Linked DNA regions of Granulosicoccus antarcticus IMCC3135. The main gene of each other region encodes a partner of the protein of the gene in region 4 in a complex. Links are inferred from orthologs where the notes say so. Each region holds a gene or a part of one and is shown on either strand. Other genes may lie near its edges. The genes, in order: holA, dinB, holB, dnaN and dnaX.

The links.
Region 1: the proteins of dnaN (region 4) and holA are in contact, whole or in part, in a cryo-EM structure (PDB 8GIZ), measured with the Escherichia coli proteins. The link is inferred for Granulosicoccus antarcticus IMCC3135 from one-to-one orthologs.
Region 2: the proteins of dnaN (region 4) and dinB are in contact, whole or in part, in a solved structure (PDB 1OK7), measured with the Escherichia coli proteins. The link is inferred for Granulosicoccus antarcticus IMCC3135 from one-to-one orthologs.
Region 3: the proteins of dnaN (region 4) and holB are in contact, whole or in part, in a cryo-EM structure (PDB 8GIZ), measured with the Escherichia coli proteins. The link is inferred for Granulosicoccus antarcticus IMCC3135 from one-to-one orthologs.
Region 5: the proteins of dnaN (region 4) and dnaX are in contact, whole or in part, in a cryo-EM structure (PDB 8GIZ), measured with the Escherichia coli proteins. The link is inferred for Granulosicoccus antarcticus IMCC3135 from one-to-one orthologs.

Annotation. Positions count from the first base shown.
Region 1 is NZ_CP018632.1:1,103,229-1,106,038, reverse strand. Bases 1-2,786 are described here. They hold holA (DNA polymerase III subunit delta), read right to left. Parts: upstream 2,023-2,786; coding sequence 979-2,022; downstream 1-978. Other genes in these bases: IMCC3135_RS04675 (quinone-dependent dihydroorotate dehydrogenase), read left to right, coding at 2,090-2,786; asnS (asparagine--tRNA ligase), read right to left, coding at 1-982. Also shown: more of IMCC3135_RS04675, read left to right, coding at 2,787-2,810. UniProt on the Escherichia coli protein: Part of the beta sliding clamp loading complex, which hydrolyzes ATP to load the beta clamp onto primed DNA to form the DNA replication pre-initiation complex.
Region 2 is NZ_CP018632.1:6,729,102-6,732,052, forward strand. What follows is about bases 25-2,951. They hold dinB (DNA polymerase IV), read right to left. Parts: upstream 2,108-2,951; coding sequence 941-2,107; downstream 25-940. Other genes in these bases: IMCC3135_RS29125 (putative bifunctional diguanylate cyclase/phosphodiesterase), read left to right, coding at 25-928; minC (septum site-determining protein MinC), read left to right, coding at 2,265-2,951. Also shown: more of IMCC3135_RS29125, read left to right, coding at 1-24. UniProt on the Escherichia coli protein: Poorly processive, error-prone DNA polymerase involved in translesion repair and untargeted mutagenesis. Copies undamaged DNA at stalled replication forks, which arise in vivo from mismatched or misaligned primer ends.
Region 3 is NZ_CP018632.1:5,465,201-5,468,156, forward strand. What follows is about bases 6-2,937. They hold holB (DNA polymerase III subunit delta'), read right to left. Parts: upstream 1,995-2,937; coding sequence 1,017-1,994; downstream 6-1,016. Other genes in these bases: IMCC3135_RS23670 (carboxypeptidase M32), read right to left, coding at 6-175; IMCC3135_RS23675 (SET domain-containing protein), read right to left, coding at 181-570; IMCC3135_RS23680 (PilZ domain-containing protein), read right to left, coding at 659-1,006; tmk (dTMP kinase), read right to left, coding at 1,997-2,626; mltG (endolytic transglycosylase MltG), read right to left, coding at 2,626-2,937. Outside these bases: more of IMCC3135_RS23670, read right to left, coding at 1-5; more of mltG, read right to left, coding at 2,938-2,956. UniProt on the Escherichia coli protein: Part of the beta sliding clamp loading complex, which hydrolyzes ATP to load the beta clamp onto primed DNA to form the DNA replication pre-initiation complex.
Region 4 is NZ_CP018632.1:1,032-4,024, forward strand. What follows is about bases 9-2,977. They hold dnaN (DNA polymerase III subunit beta), read left to right. Parts: upstream 9-924; coding sequence 925-2,031; downstream 2,032-2,977. Other genes in these bases: dnaA (chromosomal replication initiator protein DnaA), read left to right, coding at 9-662; recF (DNA replication/repair protein RecF), read left to right, coding at 2,028-2,977. Outside these bases: more of dnaA, read left to right, coding at 1-8; more of recF, read left to right, coding at 2,978-2,993. UniProt on the Escherichia coli protein: Confers DNA tethering and processivity to DNA polymerases and other proteins. Acts as a clamp, forming a ring around DNA (a reaction catalyzed by the clamp-loading complex) which diffuses in an ATP-independent manner freely and bidirectionally along dsDNA.
Region 5 is NZ_CP018632.1:4,998,118-5,001,041, forward strand. What follows is about bases 5-2,904. They hold dnaX (DNA polymerase III subunit gamma/tau), read right to left. Parts: upstream 2,409-2,904; coding sequence 600-2,408; downstream 5-599. Other genes in these bases: recR (recombination mediator RecR), read right to left, coding at 5-128; IMCC3135_RS21760 (YbaB/EbfC family nucleoid-associated protein), read right to left, coding at 152-475; phoB (phosphate regulon transcriptional regulator PhoB), read left to right, coding at 2,794-2,904. In the rest of the region: more of recR, read right to left, coding at 1-4; more of phoB, read left to right, coding at 2,905-2,924. UniProt on the Escherichia coli protein: Part of the beta sliding clamp loading complex, which hydrolyzes ATP to load the beta clamp onto primed DNA to form the DNA replication pre-initiation complex.

The DNA.
Region 1 (2,810 bases), 1.1 Mb from region 4 along the record:
ATTCAAAAGATTTTCCACTCTTCTCCAGCAGCACTATCGCCTCACTGTAGTCCATTCGCTCAAAGCTTGATTCGGCCACATGCTGCAAACGTGTCAATGCATCCTTGTCGATCCGCTGGGCAAAGAATGCCATGTCATCTTCACGCTCTTCCAGTACCGCCTTGAACAGGTAGGTCAGGAAGTCTTCGGCCAATGCCGCATTGTCATCCAGATCGGCGAAAGCCATTTCCGGCTCCACCATCCAGAACTCTGCCAGGTGTCGACTGGTGTTCGAGTTCTCTGCCCGAAAGGTAGGCCCGAAGGTGTAGACCTTGCTCAAGGCGAGCGCATAACTTTCAGCATTGAGCTGCCCGGACACGGTGAGATAGGCTTCTCTGGCAAAAAAATCCTTGTCAAAATCCACCTTGCCTGCATCATTTTTAGGCGGGTTCAGGGCATCAAGCGTGCTGACGCGGAACAGCTCACCGGCCCCCTCACAGTCACTGGTGGTAATCAACGGTGTATTGACCCACTGAAACCTGCGTTCGCTGAAATAACGATGGATAGAGCTGGCAAGTGTCGATCGCACACGGCTGATGGCACCAAAAGCGTTGGTTCTGGGCCGCAGATGCGCCACCTGACGAAGATACTCGAACGTATGACGCTTCTTGGCTATCGGATATTGCTCCGGATCATCCACCTCACCCACGATGGTGACCTGGGTGGCCTGGACCTCTACCGACTGCCCCTGCCCCTCTGATGCCACCAGCGTGCCTGTGATCTGTACAGCAAAGCCGGAGGACAGGCGCTGGACATCACTCTGATAGTTGTCCAGCGTCTTGCCCGCTATGACCTGCAAGGTATCAAAGCAGGTCCCGTCATACAGGGCAATGAAGGATAAGCCCGCCTTGGAGTCGCGACGGCTGCGAACCCAGCCTTGCACTGTGACGGTTTGCCCGGTCGGGCTGGTGGCCAGAAGCTCTACGACATCTATCTTGTTCATACTGGAATACCGGAGTTTTTTCTCAGGGGAATCTCGCCATGACCGGCGAGCTCTGTCGTTAATGCAGCCAGTGAATCCCAGTGTGACCCGGAAGCCTGGCCCTTGATCTGTCGATCGATATGTGTACATGCCGACAACATGGACAACCAGGAACTGGCTGTATGACGCGTCAGCGCTTTCTTCAGTGGGGCCGTCCGGCTCTGCCAGACGCCCGCTGACTTCAAGGCCGCATCTTCGCTGGCACCTGCCTCGATTGACTCAGCCGCGCGCGCTCCGGCTCGAATCTCGTTGACCAGCGACCACAGTACCAGCACTTCGCTGACAGCCTCATCATGTAACCCTGCCAGTATACGCAGCGCACGCACGCTTTCGCCGTGCAATGCCGCAAGCGACAGATCACCAATGGAATAACGGGAGCTGTCACTGACCGCAGCCAGAATCTGATCACTACTCAGCTCACCTGCGGGATACAACAGGGCCAGACGTTCAACCTCCTGTCGTGCGGCCAGCAGATTACCTTCAACCCTGTCCGCAATCAGTTCCAGTGCATCGGCATCCGCATATAACCCTTTGGCTGCCAGTCGCTGCGTCAGCCATGCACCCAGCTGGGCCGCAGGAACAGGCCACACTGCCAAAGAGACTCCGACCTTGTCGATCGCCTTGAACCAGGCACTATTGGTGCCATTGCGATCCAGCTTGCTGCTGGTGATCAGTAACAGAATATCTGCAGGTGGATTGCTGCAGTACTTTTGCAATACCTCGCCACCGATACGCCCGGGCTTGCCGGTCGGCAGCCGCAGCTCAATCAGCCGCTGCTCGGCGAACAAGGAGAAACTGTCAGCGGCCTCTCGAAACGTGGACCAATCCGAATCATCAGCGATGGCGATGACCTGGCGTTCGTCAAATCCGGACTCTTTTGCCCGCACCCGTAAACGGTCGCCAATCTCCATAAGCTGTAACGGCTCATCGCCGTGCAGCAGGTACACAGGTGCCAGTGTCTTGCTTAAATGTGCTTCAAGTTTGTCGGGGTAGAGCTTCATGGCAGGCGGGGGTGTTTTCGAACGTGTAGCATACCCAAAATCCCCAACACTCACCGCGACCCTATCCGTGGAAAATAACGCCTACTCTCAGTCCCCGCGCGACCTGCTATTCAGCCTGGGACGCGCCATCCTTTTTGAAATGGACCCCGAAAAGGCCCATGACCTGGCTCTGCGCATGATGAGCCATGCTGCTGTGCAGCCGCGTCTGGCCTCTCGCTATGCGACAGCCAGCTCAGCGGTTCACTGTCTGGGCCAGACATTCGACAACCGCATTGGCCTGGCCGCAGGCCTGGACAAGAATGGTGACTACATCGACGCACTCGGCGCTATCGGCTTCGGGCATATAGAAATCGGCACTATCACGCCCAAGCCGCAACCGGGTAACCCCAAACCACGCATCTTCAGACTGACCCAGCATGGGGCACTGATCAATCGCTTCGGCTTCAACAACAAGGGCGTCGATCATCTGGTAGCCCAGGTCGAAAAACGTCGCTACACCGGTCGACTCGGCATCAACATCGGCAAGAATGCCGTGACATCGCTCAATGATGCCAACAATGATTACACCTATTGTCTGGAACGCGTCTATCCGCATGCCGACTATATTACGGTGAACATTTCATCACCCAATACGGTTGGCCTGCGCGACCTCCAGCATGGAGAGCGCCTGACCCGCCTGCTGGAGGAATTGAAGCAGACGCAATCGCGACTGGCCACCGCGCATGGAAAATATGTTCCTGTGCTGGTGAAAATTGCCCCGGACATGAGTGATGTCGAGCTGGATGGGT
Region 2 (2,951 bases), 6.7 Mb from region 4 along the record:
CGTGCCGGTCAGAGCCAGCATTGGAATTGCCTACGCACCGGAGCACGGCAATACAGTGTCAGCCCTGTTGAGATCAGCCGACAGTGCTTGCGCACATGCCAAACATGTCGGCGACAACTCTCTGGTTGTCTACAACTGCGATCAGCAAAAGCAGGCCAAGCACCGCCACCAGCTTGAAATCGGCCTGCAGCAAGCTATCGAAAAGAACGAACTCTCCCTGCAGTATCAACCACAGATCGATATCCGCAGCAAAATGACCTGTGGCATGGAAGCACTCATCCGCTGGCACAGCAGTGAATTCGGGCGGGTTGCACCGGCAGATTTCATTCCTGTTGCAGAAGAGACCGGCATCATCAACCGGCTGGGTGACTGGGTTCTCACACGGGCTGTGGAGGATTACCAGCGACTCGCAAAATTCGGGACCTCGCCTACGATGCTATCGGTGAACCTGTCCCGTAAACAATTCGAAGGTGGCCAGATCGTGACCGATGTCGACAGACTACTATCCCGCACAGGTTTTGATCCGAACAAGCTCTGCCTGGAAATCACGGAGACCGCACTGTCCAGCAATTCCAAAAAACTGCAACGCCAGCTACTGGAATTGACCTCACTGGGTGTTCGACTGTCCATCGACGATTTTGGTGTGGGCTACTCTTCACTGCTCGAACTTCGCGACTACCCCTTCACCGAAGTCAAGATAGACAGAGCCTTCATCACCAACGTTGCAACGGATCAGCATAGTCAGGACATCATTGGTGCCGTCGTCGACATTTCCCGCAGCATCGGCGCGGAAGTGGTCGCTGAGGGTATCGAGAATCAAGAACAGTTTGACCAGGTTGCCCTGCTCGGCTGCGATCGGGCACAGGGATACTTTCTGTGCGAGCCCATGCCGGCCACCACCTTTCCAGACGTAGTCCTGGTTAAATAATAAATACTCGGACTACCAACGCATCTCCAGCTGAATGGGAGAATCCTCCCCCAGAGGCGCCAGGCCACTGAAGGCCACCCCAAGCAGACGCACACCGGAACGCCTGCCCACGCGACCATGACGTTGCATGCCAGACTCCTGCCCCAGACTCAAGGCTCGATCCAGCAGGAATGGCAAAGCTCTGTGAGCCGAGCCCTTATCAAGCAAACCCTTGTGTTGCGTGTGTGCACGCGTAAAGGTTGAGAAATCGGCAAACCTGACCTTGACAGTGACGGTCTTGCTGCTGAGTGATTTAGCCGCCAATTGATCGATCAGATCGTCAAGCAGGGTGACTAGAATATCCAGCATCTCGGTTCGCTCATGCAAATTGTCACCAAAAGTGCGTTCAGAGCCCATCGATTTTCGAATACGACTGACTCGGACCGGTCGATCATCGATACCTCGCGCAACCTGATAGTAATAACGACTGCTTTTACCGAATTCGTGAGCCAGCTCAGCCTCACTCCATTGCCGCAGATCGCCACCCGTAAGAATGCCCAGATCATGCATGCGGGCCTCAGTGACTTTACCTACGCCATGAAAGCGGCCAATTTCCAGGCTCGCTACAAAAGTCTCACCCTCAGCTGGCAAAATACAGAACAGACCATCCGGCTTTTTGTAATCGGAGGCAATCTTCGCCAGAAACTTGTTGTAGCTCACCCCTGCCGAGGCCACCAAGCCAGTGCGCTCATGAATCAAGGTTTTTATTTCCCTGGCGAGCCGATAGGCGGAGCCTGCAAATAACGTGTTACTCGTAACGTCCAGATAGGCTTCATCCAGCGATAAAGGCTCGATTTGATCGGTAAATTCTCGAAATACCGTGTGAATCTGTTGCGACACCTGTTTGTAGACTTCAAATCTGGGCTTTACAAACATGGCATGTGGACACCGTCGTCCCGCCTCCGCACTGGGCATGGCCGAATGGATGCCAAATTTGCGCGCCTCATAGCTGCAAGCCGCAACCACTCCTCGCCCATTGGGTTGTCCGCCCACGATCACCGGCAGGCCCCGCAGAGAAATATCATCGCGCTGTTCCACGGAGGCGTAGAAGGCGTCCATGTCCACGTGGATGATCTTGCGAAGTGACTGCACATCACTTACCGGATCGGTTTTCGATGTCGAATTGGACGACATACTCATGTCATACGTGTAATTGCTTTAGAATCAAGGGGAAATTGGACTCGAACCCTTAGCAGAGCACACCTGCAGCCTATGCACGGTTGCAAATCATGCAGGGAAAAACCGAGTTTTTCAACCTGCTGTCTTGCGCAGCCTTTACACATCATGGAGCTGTATCGTGTCGAGCACTATAGGAGTCGAGCTGAAGGGAGGTATGTATACCTTCATGTCACTCAAGCTCCACACCAGTGACATGAAGATCATTGATGAAAAGCTGGCTGACAAGGTGCAACAAGCACCCGGCTTTTTCAAGGATACCCCTGTTGTCCTCGATCTCACCGTCCTTGAAGAACAGGACCTGGAGATTGACACAATCGCGCTACTCGATTGCATCAGACGCCATCATCTAGTACCTATCGTCGTCAGTATTGGTAACAAATCTTCACGGTTGGTTCAGTCAATCGCGATACCATTGATTGAAAGTGGCGCCCGTAGAAATGACTCAGCAAAAGATGGATCCCGTCAAGGTTCCGAGAGCTCAACGACCAAACTGGTAGACAGCTCCACACTTACGTTACCTGATGTAGACCTTTCGGTATCGAGAGAGGTAGAGTACGTCGTCAAGGCACCACTGCTGATAGATAAGCCAGTGCGATCTGGTCAGCAAGTCTATGCCAGAGACACTGATCTGATCGTCATGGGTCAGGTAGGTCCTGGTGCCGAGATCATTGCAGATAACAATATCCACATTTATGGCCCGCTGCGGGGTCGCGCGTTGTGTGGTGTGTCAGGAAACGTGTCTGCACGTATCTTCTGTCAATCGCTAGAAGCGGAACTGGTTTCGGTTGCGGGTAACTACCGCATG
Region 3 (2,956 bases), 5.5 Mb from region 4 along the record:
GAGCCGTCAGCAGCTCGTGCCTGAGACTCGCAAGCTCTGCCAATGCCGCCGAGCGTGGCTCATTACCCGCGTTGGGCATCATCACCATCTGATCCCAGCTCAGGAATGTGCTTGCATGGTCCAACTGTGCAAGACGGTGGAAACGGTTTTCCAGCTGTTTGATTGATTGACTCATGATGTTTACCAGCCGTAGTCGTGCAACAACTCTTCACCGGCTTTCACATCGCGCACGATAGTGACGTCCAGATCCGAGTAGGCGGCGTTGGGGTTTTTGTCGTGATTGATGTACTTGAGATCGTTGGTCAGTTCAAGACCTATTTCGTCCGTGATCCAAAGTACGTAGATACCATCATCAAAAGTCGGCATGCCATGCAGTCGACTGAGCACGGTACCCGCCTTGAGCCGTTTGGCCGCAAACAGGCCTTTTCCATGCACGGCACTGGTGGCTACGAAAACCTTGTCCGAAACATCGCTGGGGCGAGCATCCTTGTAGTCAGCCATGATGCTCTCAACCGAACGCCGGCCTTTTTTCTTGCCAGGCCCATCGCCCTTGCTCTTAACCGCTGTCATGCTCTGGATGTCACCCGAATGTTGAAAAGGGTGTAGCGTACCGGAGCGGCACCCATCACTCCAGTAATAAAGCCCCGCCCAGACGATGCTACATGGTTTGTGTCGGTCGATCACCCTGAAGCGTCGCCGCCAGATGTTGCTCGATATTCGACTTGTTCTTGCCGTGATCTTCCTCGGAAAACTGCACACCGATGCCAGCGACTTTGCTGCCCTGTGCACCCGGCGGCGTCAACCAGACGACCGTACCGCTAACCGGAGAGATGCTGTGGTCATCCATCAGCTTGAGCAGCATGAAGACCTTGTCACCGATCTCGTAGTTACGTGCAGTGGGAACAAAGACACCACCGTTCTGAACAAATGACATATACGACGAATACAGGGCGCCGCGGTCAGTGATGGAGAAAGAGATAATGCCTTTTCGTGTTTCTTCGGTCATAGAGGAACATTCAGCCGTTAGTCATGAGACGTATATCGGCAAATATTCCCTCCAGCACAGTCTGAGTCTTGAAGCTGGCGCTGTCAGAACGATGTAATTGCAATAAACGATCGTGAATCGTGAACCATGTCTCGTTTGAAAGACGGTGTCGTGTCTCAGATATGACCGATGACACATCAGGGTCAGCACCGGCAGGCAGATTTGCTTCCTGCTTCACAGCCAGCAGAGCCCAACGACTGAACGTGGCCAGACACAAGCTGGTATCCAGATTCGACAGTGAATCGCTGATACGCCCCACACTCCCCTTATGCTCGAACAGATCTTTCCAGGCTTTCAGAAGTAACTCACGGGCATCCTGAAATTCCTTGTTCTGCATGTTCAGAGCGGCATAAGGTCCTCCGCCTGCTTCCAGCAAGGCCGTCTCCGCAGCTCCTTCCATATTCTGCGACAACCATTCGATTGCTGCCGGCCTGTCATGCATTTTCAGCGTGATTTTCTGACAACGACTACGAATCGTGGCTGGCAATGCGCCCGTGCGAGTCGCACTGAGAATCAGCACCGCATGATCCCCGGGTTCTTCAAGTGTTTTCAACAGACTGTTAGCCGCATTGCGGTTCAATGTATCTGCCTGCTCCAGCAGTGCCACCCGATAACTGCCTTCACTGGCAGTCAACTGCAACCACTCCACCAGCTCACGAACAGGATCGACCTTGATGGTCGCATTCGCACCTTCAGGCACCAGTTTGCGGAAATCAGGGTGGGAGCCTGCCAGCAACTGACGACAGGATTCACAACTGCCACAGGCACCTGTTTCAGTGCGCTTTCGGCACAATAAGGACTCAGCCAGCCATTGGGCGAAGGCACGTTTTCCGATGCCGTCTATACCGTTCAACAACAAGGCATGTGGCAGTCGCCCCTGACGTGAACGTTCCATCAGGGCGGCACCGTCCTCCCTTAACCAGGGCGGACAAGGTGTCAAGGCATTCATTATCAGCCTTCACTCAGTATCGGCTGCAGCGCCTGACGAACGGACTCCTGAACCAGTTCGAGAGAGCGGCCCGCATCAATCACGACGACCCTTTCAGGCGCATCACTGGCCCGCTGCAAATAAGCTGCACGGGCACGTTCGAAAAACGCATGGGCCTCACGCTCGATACGATCAGGCTCGCTGCGAGCTGCCATGCGCTCGAGGCCCTCTTGAACAGGCATATCCAGCAGAATGGTCAGATCGGGCTCAAGCGTGACACCCATCAAGGCATGCAGTTCCGCCACCCGCTCTACTCCCAGCTGCCGCCCAGCGCCCTGGTAGGCAATGCTGGCGTCCAGAAACCGGTCACACAGAACCCATTTGCCAGCGGTAAGCGCAGGCTCGATGACGCGAGCAATATGCTCGACCCGGGAGGCGGTCATCAACAGTAATTCGGTAACATCATCGACCTGCCCGTCAGCGGCGAGAACCAGCTCGCGCAAGGATTCCCCCAGCGGGGTACCACCGGGCTCACGCGTACCGACAAAGGCAATATTGGCATCATCCAGCAGCGCTTCGACAAATTGACGATTGGTTGTCTTGCCAACCCCTTCCAGCCCTTCGAGCGTAATGAATTTACCGCGCATGCTCATCAGCGTTTGAGTTGATATTTACGGACCGCTGCGTTGTGCTCTGCCAGTGTGTCTGAAAACTGGTGAGAGCCATCGCCACGCGCAACGAAATACAGCGAGGTGGTTGATTCTGGATGCAACACAGCTCGAATAGCTTCACGCCCCACCATGGCAATCGGTGTTGGCGGCAGACCTGCTCGGGTATACGTATTGTACGGAGTGTCAGTGGTCAGATCCTTGCGCCGAATATTGCCATCATAGCTATCACCGATACCGTAGATCACAGTTGGGTCGGTTTGCAGTCGCATTTTCTTGTTGATACGAGACAGGAAGACACCGGCTATCAACGGA
Region 4 (2,993 bases):
AAGAGTTCTTCCACAACTTCAACGCTCTTTTTGAAGGTAACCAGCAAATCGTTTTGACCTGCGATCGTTATCCCAAGGAGATCAACGGTCTGGAAGAGCGTCTGAAAACCCGCTTTGGCTGGGGCTTGTCAGTTGCCATCGAACCGCCTGAGCTTGAGATGCGTGTAGCCATCCTGAACAGCAAGGCCGAACAACGCGGTGTAATACTCCCCTCAGAAGTCAGCTTCTTCATTGCCAAACGGATCCGCAGCAATGTGCGCGAATTGGAAGGAGCACTGAAACGCGTCATAGCAAATTCTCAATTGATAGGCACCCCTATTACACTGGAATTTACTCGAGAAGCCCTCGCAGACCTTCTGGCCGTGCAAGCCAAGACTGTCAGCATAGAAAACATTCAGAAAACGGTTGCCGAGTACTACAACATCCGTCTCGCTGACCTGTCTGGCAAAAGCCGCTCACGCTCCGTTGCGCGCCCTCGGCAGCTAGCCATGGCCCTGGCCAAGGAACTGACCAGCAAAAGCCTCCCAGAGATTGGTAAGGTCTTTGGCGGCAGAGATCATACGACGGTCCTGCATGCGTGTCGCAAGATCGTCGAACTGAAAGAGTCCGATGACAACATCCGCGAAGACTACAGCAACCTTCTAAGGACTCTGTCCAACTAAGTTACCTTCCCTTTCAGGATGACTCATCTTCGGGTATAACCCTGTGGATAAGTTATCAACAAAGTGTGCATTGAATGAACTCTCATATTTATCCACAATTCATGCACAGGAAGGAAGCCTGAAGTCAGAGTAGTTATACAGACCAAAATAAACGTCCAAGTTATTGATTTAATAAGTAAAAAACGGGTTATCCACAGACTTAGCCGTCAGTAATAGTAGTAATAATAACCACACAATACAAACACACCTTTTTCTATCAGCCATGAAATTCAGTGCACAACGCGAAACTTTGCTGACGCCTCTGCAGCATGTAGTAGGCGCAGTTGAACGCAGACAGACCTCTCCCATACTCGGAAATGTCTTGATGACGGCCGATGATGGCTATCTGACGCTCACAGCAACCGACTCCGAAATTGAAATGCAAGCCAGAGTGGAAATGCATATCGATCAACCAGGGTCGACAACGGTACCTGCAAGAAAACTGTTGGAAATTTGCAAACATCTACCCGATTCAGCCAGGGTCGACTTTATCGCCACCGGTGACAAAGTCATTTTCAAGTCGGGCAGAAGCAAATTCACATTGGCAACACTTCCAGCTGAAGAATTTCCAACTGTTGATGCGTTAAACGAACCTCAACAAGTCATATTGACCGCTGACGTACTTTTGCAATGCATCAAGAACACAGCTTTTTCAATGGCCCAACAAGATGTCCGTTTTTACTTGAATGGCATGCTTCTGGAAATTGGTGCAGATCGTCTTTCTTGTGTTGCCACTGATGGTCATCGTCTTGCCTATTCACAATGCGCAACCAATGCCGAACCAGAAACTCCTGTCAGAGCAATCATTCCCAGAAAAAGCGTTGGTGAATTACAGCGGCTCCTGGGAAGTGTTGAATCTACTGACACCGTCACCTTGTTAGTCACCTCCCAACATCTGCAGATTCAGGTAGGTGGAGTCAGACTGACAACCAAATTGATTGATGGACGTTTTCCTGACTACAACCGCGTCATACCCATTGACGGAAACAAGGAATTACTCATTGATTGCCAAACGCTCAAGCAATCACTGACGCGAGCTTCAGTGTTATCCAATGAAAAATATCGAGGTGTCAGAATTGCTCTTCAAACCGGTACTTTGACAATCTCCAGTAACAACCCTGATCAAGAAGAAGCCATCGATGAGTTGGAAGTTGATTACACCGGTGATTCAGCTGAAATAGGTTTCAATGTCACTTACTTGCTCGACGTACTGAATTCACTTGAAACCGTCAATGCAAGAATTCTGATCAAGGATGGAAACAGTAGTGCTTTGATCACCCCGGAAACCACTAGCGACAGCAAGTACGTTGTCATGCCGATGCGTTTGTGATTCTCACAAAGCTGGAAGTATCCAGCTTCCGAAATGTTGTAAATCTATCCCTGGAACCGCATCCCCGTCTCAATCTGATTACGGGTGATAACGGAGCTGGTAAAAGCTCGATTCTGGAAGCGATTCAATGCCTGTCTACCGGGCATTCTTTCAGAACTCGAAAGGCCCGCGAATTAATCAGCCGGCAATCACAGTCATTCACTTTGACTGCACTCTTCAAAGATCCCAACACTGCTCGTGAACATCGTTGCGGTTTGCAACGAATGCGCGATGGTTCTGTGGAACTTCGTCTGGATTTCGAAGAAGTTGGCAGTATGTCTGGCGTAACCAGACTTTTACCCGTAAAAGCCTTAACACCAGACAGTCATAAGCTCATTCAAGAAGGTCCTCATGAGCGACGTCAATTCCTGGATTGGGGAGTGTTCCACATGGAACATTCGTTTTTTGACATCTGGAAGCAATTCAAACGGTCACTATCTCAACGGAATCAACTTTTACGTGATTCCGGATCTATAAATGAATTGCGCACCTGGGACGGACTATTTGTCGAGTCTGCAGAGCAGTTAAACAAACTACGCGCCGTTTACGTTGAACAATTAGCCATTGCACTTCAAAAACGAATGACTGATATCAATGCAAGGTTCCACGTGGAACTTCAGTATCGATCAGGTTGGTCAGATGAACACAAACTCGCAGATTTGCTGATTCGCAACCTTGATTACCACCGGCGAATGAAAACCACCACTGACGGACCGCATAGAGCCGAGCTGAGTCTGCTTGTTGATGGGGTGCCAGCGAAACAAGTGCTTTCCAGAGGTCAACAGAAGGTGTTGGTCTATTTACTGCATCTGTCCCAGCTAGACTTACTTGCAAACATCAACGCTCGACAAGCCGTGGTTCTCTGTGATGATCTGACTTCAGAGTTGGACAAAGAGCACTCAACCGAACTGATTCGTCAGTTA
Region 5 (2,924 bases), 5.0 Mb from region 4 along the record:
AGTCGCCGGGCGGCATCACGATCACGTTGCAGCAAGTGCAGCGCCATTCGCTGAGCTGATTTCGGTCCTACTCCCGGCAGACATCGCAATGCTTCTACCAGGTCCTCCAGCAAGCCACTACTCGACACGTGCTATTGCTCCGCCTGTTTACTTAGAATGGCAGCTTCATGCCCGGCGGCAATTCCATACCGTTTGTCAGACCACTCAGCTTGTCTTTAGAGGCGACTGCAAGGCGCTGTGAAGCATCGTTAACGGCAGCTGCCACCAGATCTTCCAGCATATCCTTGTCATCACCAATCAAAGAGTCGTCAATTGAGACCTTTCGCAGCTCATGCTGACCATTCATGGTGACCTTGACCAGACCGCCACCGCTCTGACCTTCGATCTCCATATTGGCGATCTCTTCCTGCGCACGCTGCATGTCTTCTTGCATCTTCTGCGCTTGTTTCATCAGGTTGCCTATACCGCCTTTCATATTCACTGCCCTCTATATATATCTATGAATCAATAGTTGCCAAGTATGCTGCAAAGACCTTGCACACACAGTCAAGGCCTGTCATTTACTCCAGACCCTACAAACCTGCCCAAGGAGGGACTGGCTAGTCCTCGCCCAGAGGTGCGATGCTGGCCTCATCGACTGCAGCGTCGACACGATCAATGAGCTGACGAACAACCGGATCCTGGCCAATCGAGTCCCGTGCGGCGCTCATCTGGTCCGCCCGCACCTGCTCATCAATACGAGACGGGGTGCTCAACTGATCATCAACCAGCGATATCTGTAATTTCGCAGGCCTGCCGAGCCATTCGCTCAGTGCGGTCTGCACTCGTTCGGAAAACCGGGGAGTATGCAAATGCTCGGACGTCGACTCAAGCCGCAGATTGAAAGCATCGCCCGCTACGGACACAAGCTCGCAGTTACTGGCCAATTGTTTGGGCATACCGGAAATATCCAGCTCCGCAACAATACTGCGCCAATCCCCTATTTTGATATTACTCCGATCCACGCTGGCTGAAGACGCTGGAGCGCGTGCTGTTGGTGTAGGTGCAGCCGGAGCTTGCGCTGCTGGCATCGGCGCTGCGGGAGGTCGTGCGGTTTGCGCTGGCGGAGTTTGTGCCGCAGGGGCTCGTACTGCAGGCTCCACAGCTGCGGGAGTCGGTTTTGTTGGCACCGTCTCTCCCCGCGCTGCTGCCAGAGCGGCATCGCGCAGTGCTGCGCCTGCGGACACCGAGCCTCGGGCCGCTGTCGATGCAGGTGCTACAGGCGCGGCTACAGGTGCGAGTGCGGGTACAGAACCAGGTGCGCTGGGCTGGCCAGGCTCACCCTGTGGCCGGAAGGTGTTCATCCGCAGCAGGGCCATATCAAATGCTTCACGCGGATCCGGAGCAAAGGGCATGTCACGACGCGCATGGGTACCAATCTGGTAGTACAACTGAATTTCGTCATCAGCCAGCTCAGTGGCAAGCTGCGTCAGGCGTTCAAAACCGGCGGTATCTTCAGAGACGCTACCGGGCACCATCTGGAGCAACGCTATGCGATGCAGCAGACTCAGAATCTCTCCCATCAATTCGGAGAAGTCCGGAGCATATTCAGCCAACTGTTCGACACGCTCGAACAATTGCGCAACATCACCCCGCCCCAGTGATTCGACCAGACCCAGTAATCGATCCACCGACGCACGACCCAACATGGTCTCGACGTCCGATTCGCGAACAGCACCCTCGCCAAAAGCTGCTGCCTGCTCTACCAGACTCAGCGAATCACGTACGCTGCCTTCCGAGGCACGGGCAATAAGATCAAGCGCCGGGCGCTCATGCTCAATGGATTCTTCATCCAGAATTTTTGACAGATAATCTGCCAGATTACCCGGCGCCATGCGTTTCAGATTGAACTGCAGGCAGCGCGAGAGCACGGTGACAGGGACTTTCTGAGGGTCTGTGGTGGCCAGCAGGAACTTCACATGCTCCGGCGGCTCTTCCAGAGTTTTCAACAAGGCGTTGAAACTGTGGTTGGAAAACATGTGCACCTCATCGATCAGGTACACCTTGTAGCGTCCACTGGCAGGTGCGTAGGGCACGTTCTCCAGTAGTTCGCGAGTTTCCTCGACCTTGGTCCGGGAGGCGGCATCAACCTCGATCAGATCAAAAAAACGCCCCGCCTCGATATCCCGACAAGCGCTGCATTCCCCACAGGGGTTTGAACTGACGCCATTGGTCTCGCAGTTGAGACACTTGGCGAAGATACGTGCAATGGTTGTCTTGCCAACGCCGCGCATGCCCGTGAACATATAAGCATGGTGCAAGCGGTTGGTATCCAGCGCATTCACAAGCGCACGCAACACAGGCTCTTGGCCTAGCATGTCGCGAAAGTGTTGCGGCCGCCATTTGCGCGCAAGAACTTTGTAGCTCATCGATGTAGCTGTTTGAGGAAGTGGTTCTTGGGGGTGGGCTTATGAAGTCAGCATAAGGCGGTATCCCGTACCAGCCGCATCCCGGCGCCCGAATCCACTGCTGCCGCTGCTCCCTTCCGGGCCTGACGGGGTTAACAGTTTATCGTCGCGAGAGTGCCGATACGGAACACCATTACCCGACCATTCTGGGGCTTTAGAGCTCTTGGTGCAACCCTCGGGTGATTGTTTATTGTTATCTGTGCAACCTCAGTGTTCAAGAAGCCAATATGACGATCCGATATCAGCCAGATTCACCGTCTTGTCATAAAGAGTCCACACACTCGTGCAAAACCAGATAGCGCGTTACCATTTCATGAATTCGACACTTCCGACGAAAAACCCTGACATGCCTGCTCACATTCTGATTGTTGAAGACGAGGCCGCCATTCGTGACATGCTTCGATTTGCATTGGAGCGGCATGGCCATGAGGTTCACAGCTCAGGCAGCGTATCCGAGGCGCGCCAGCTCATGGCAGC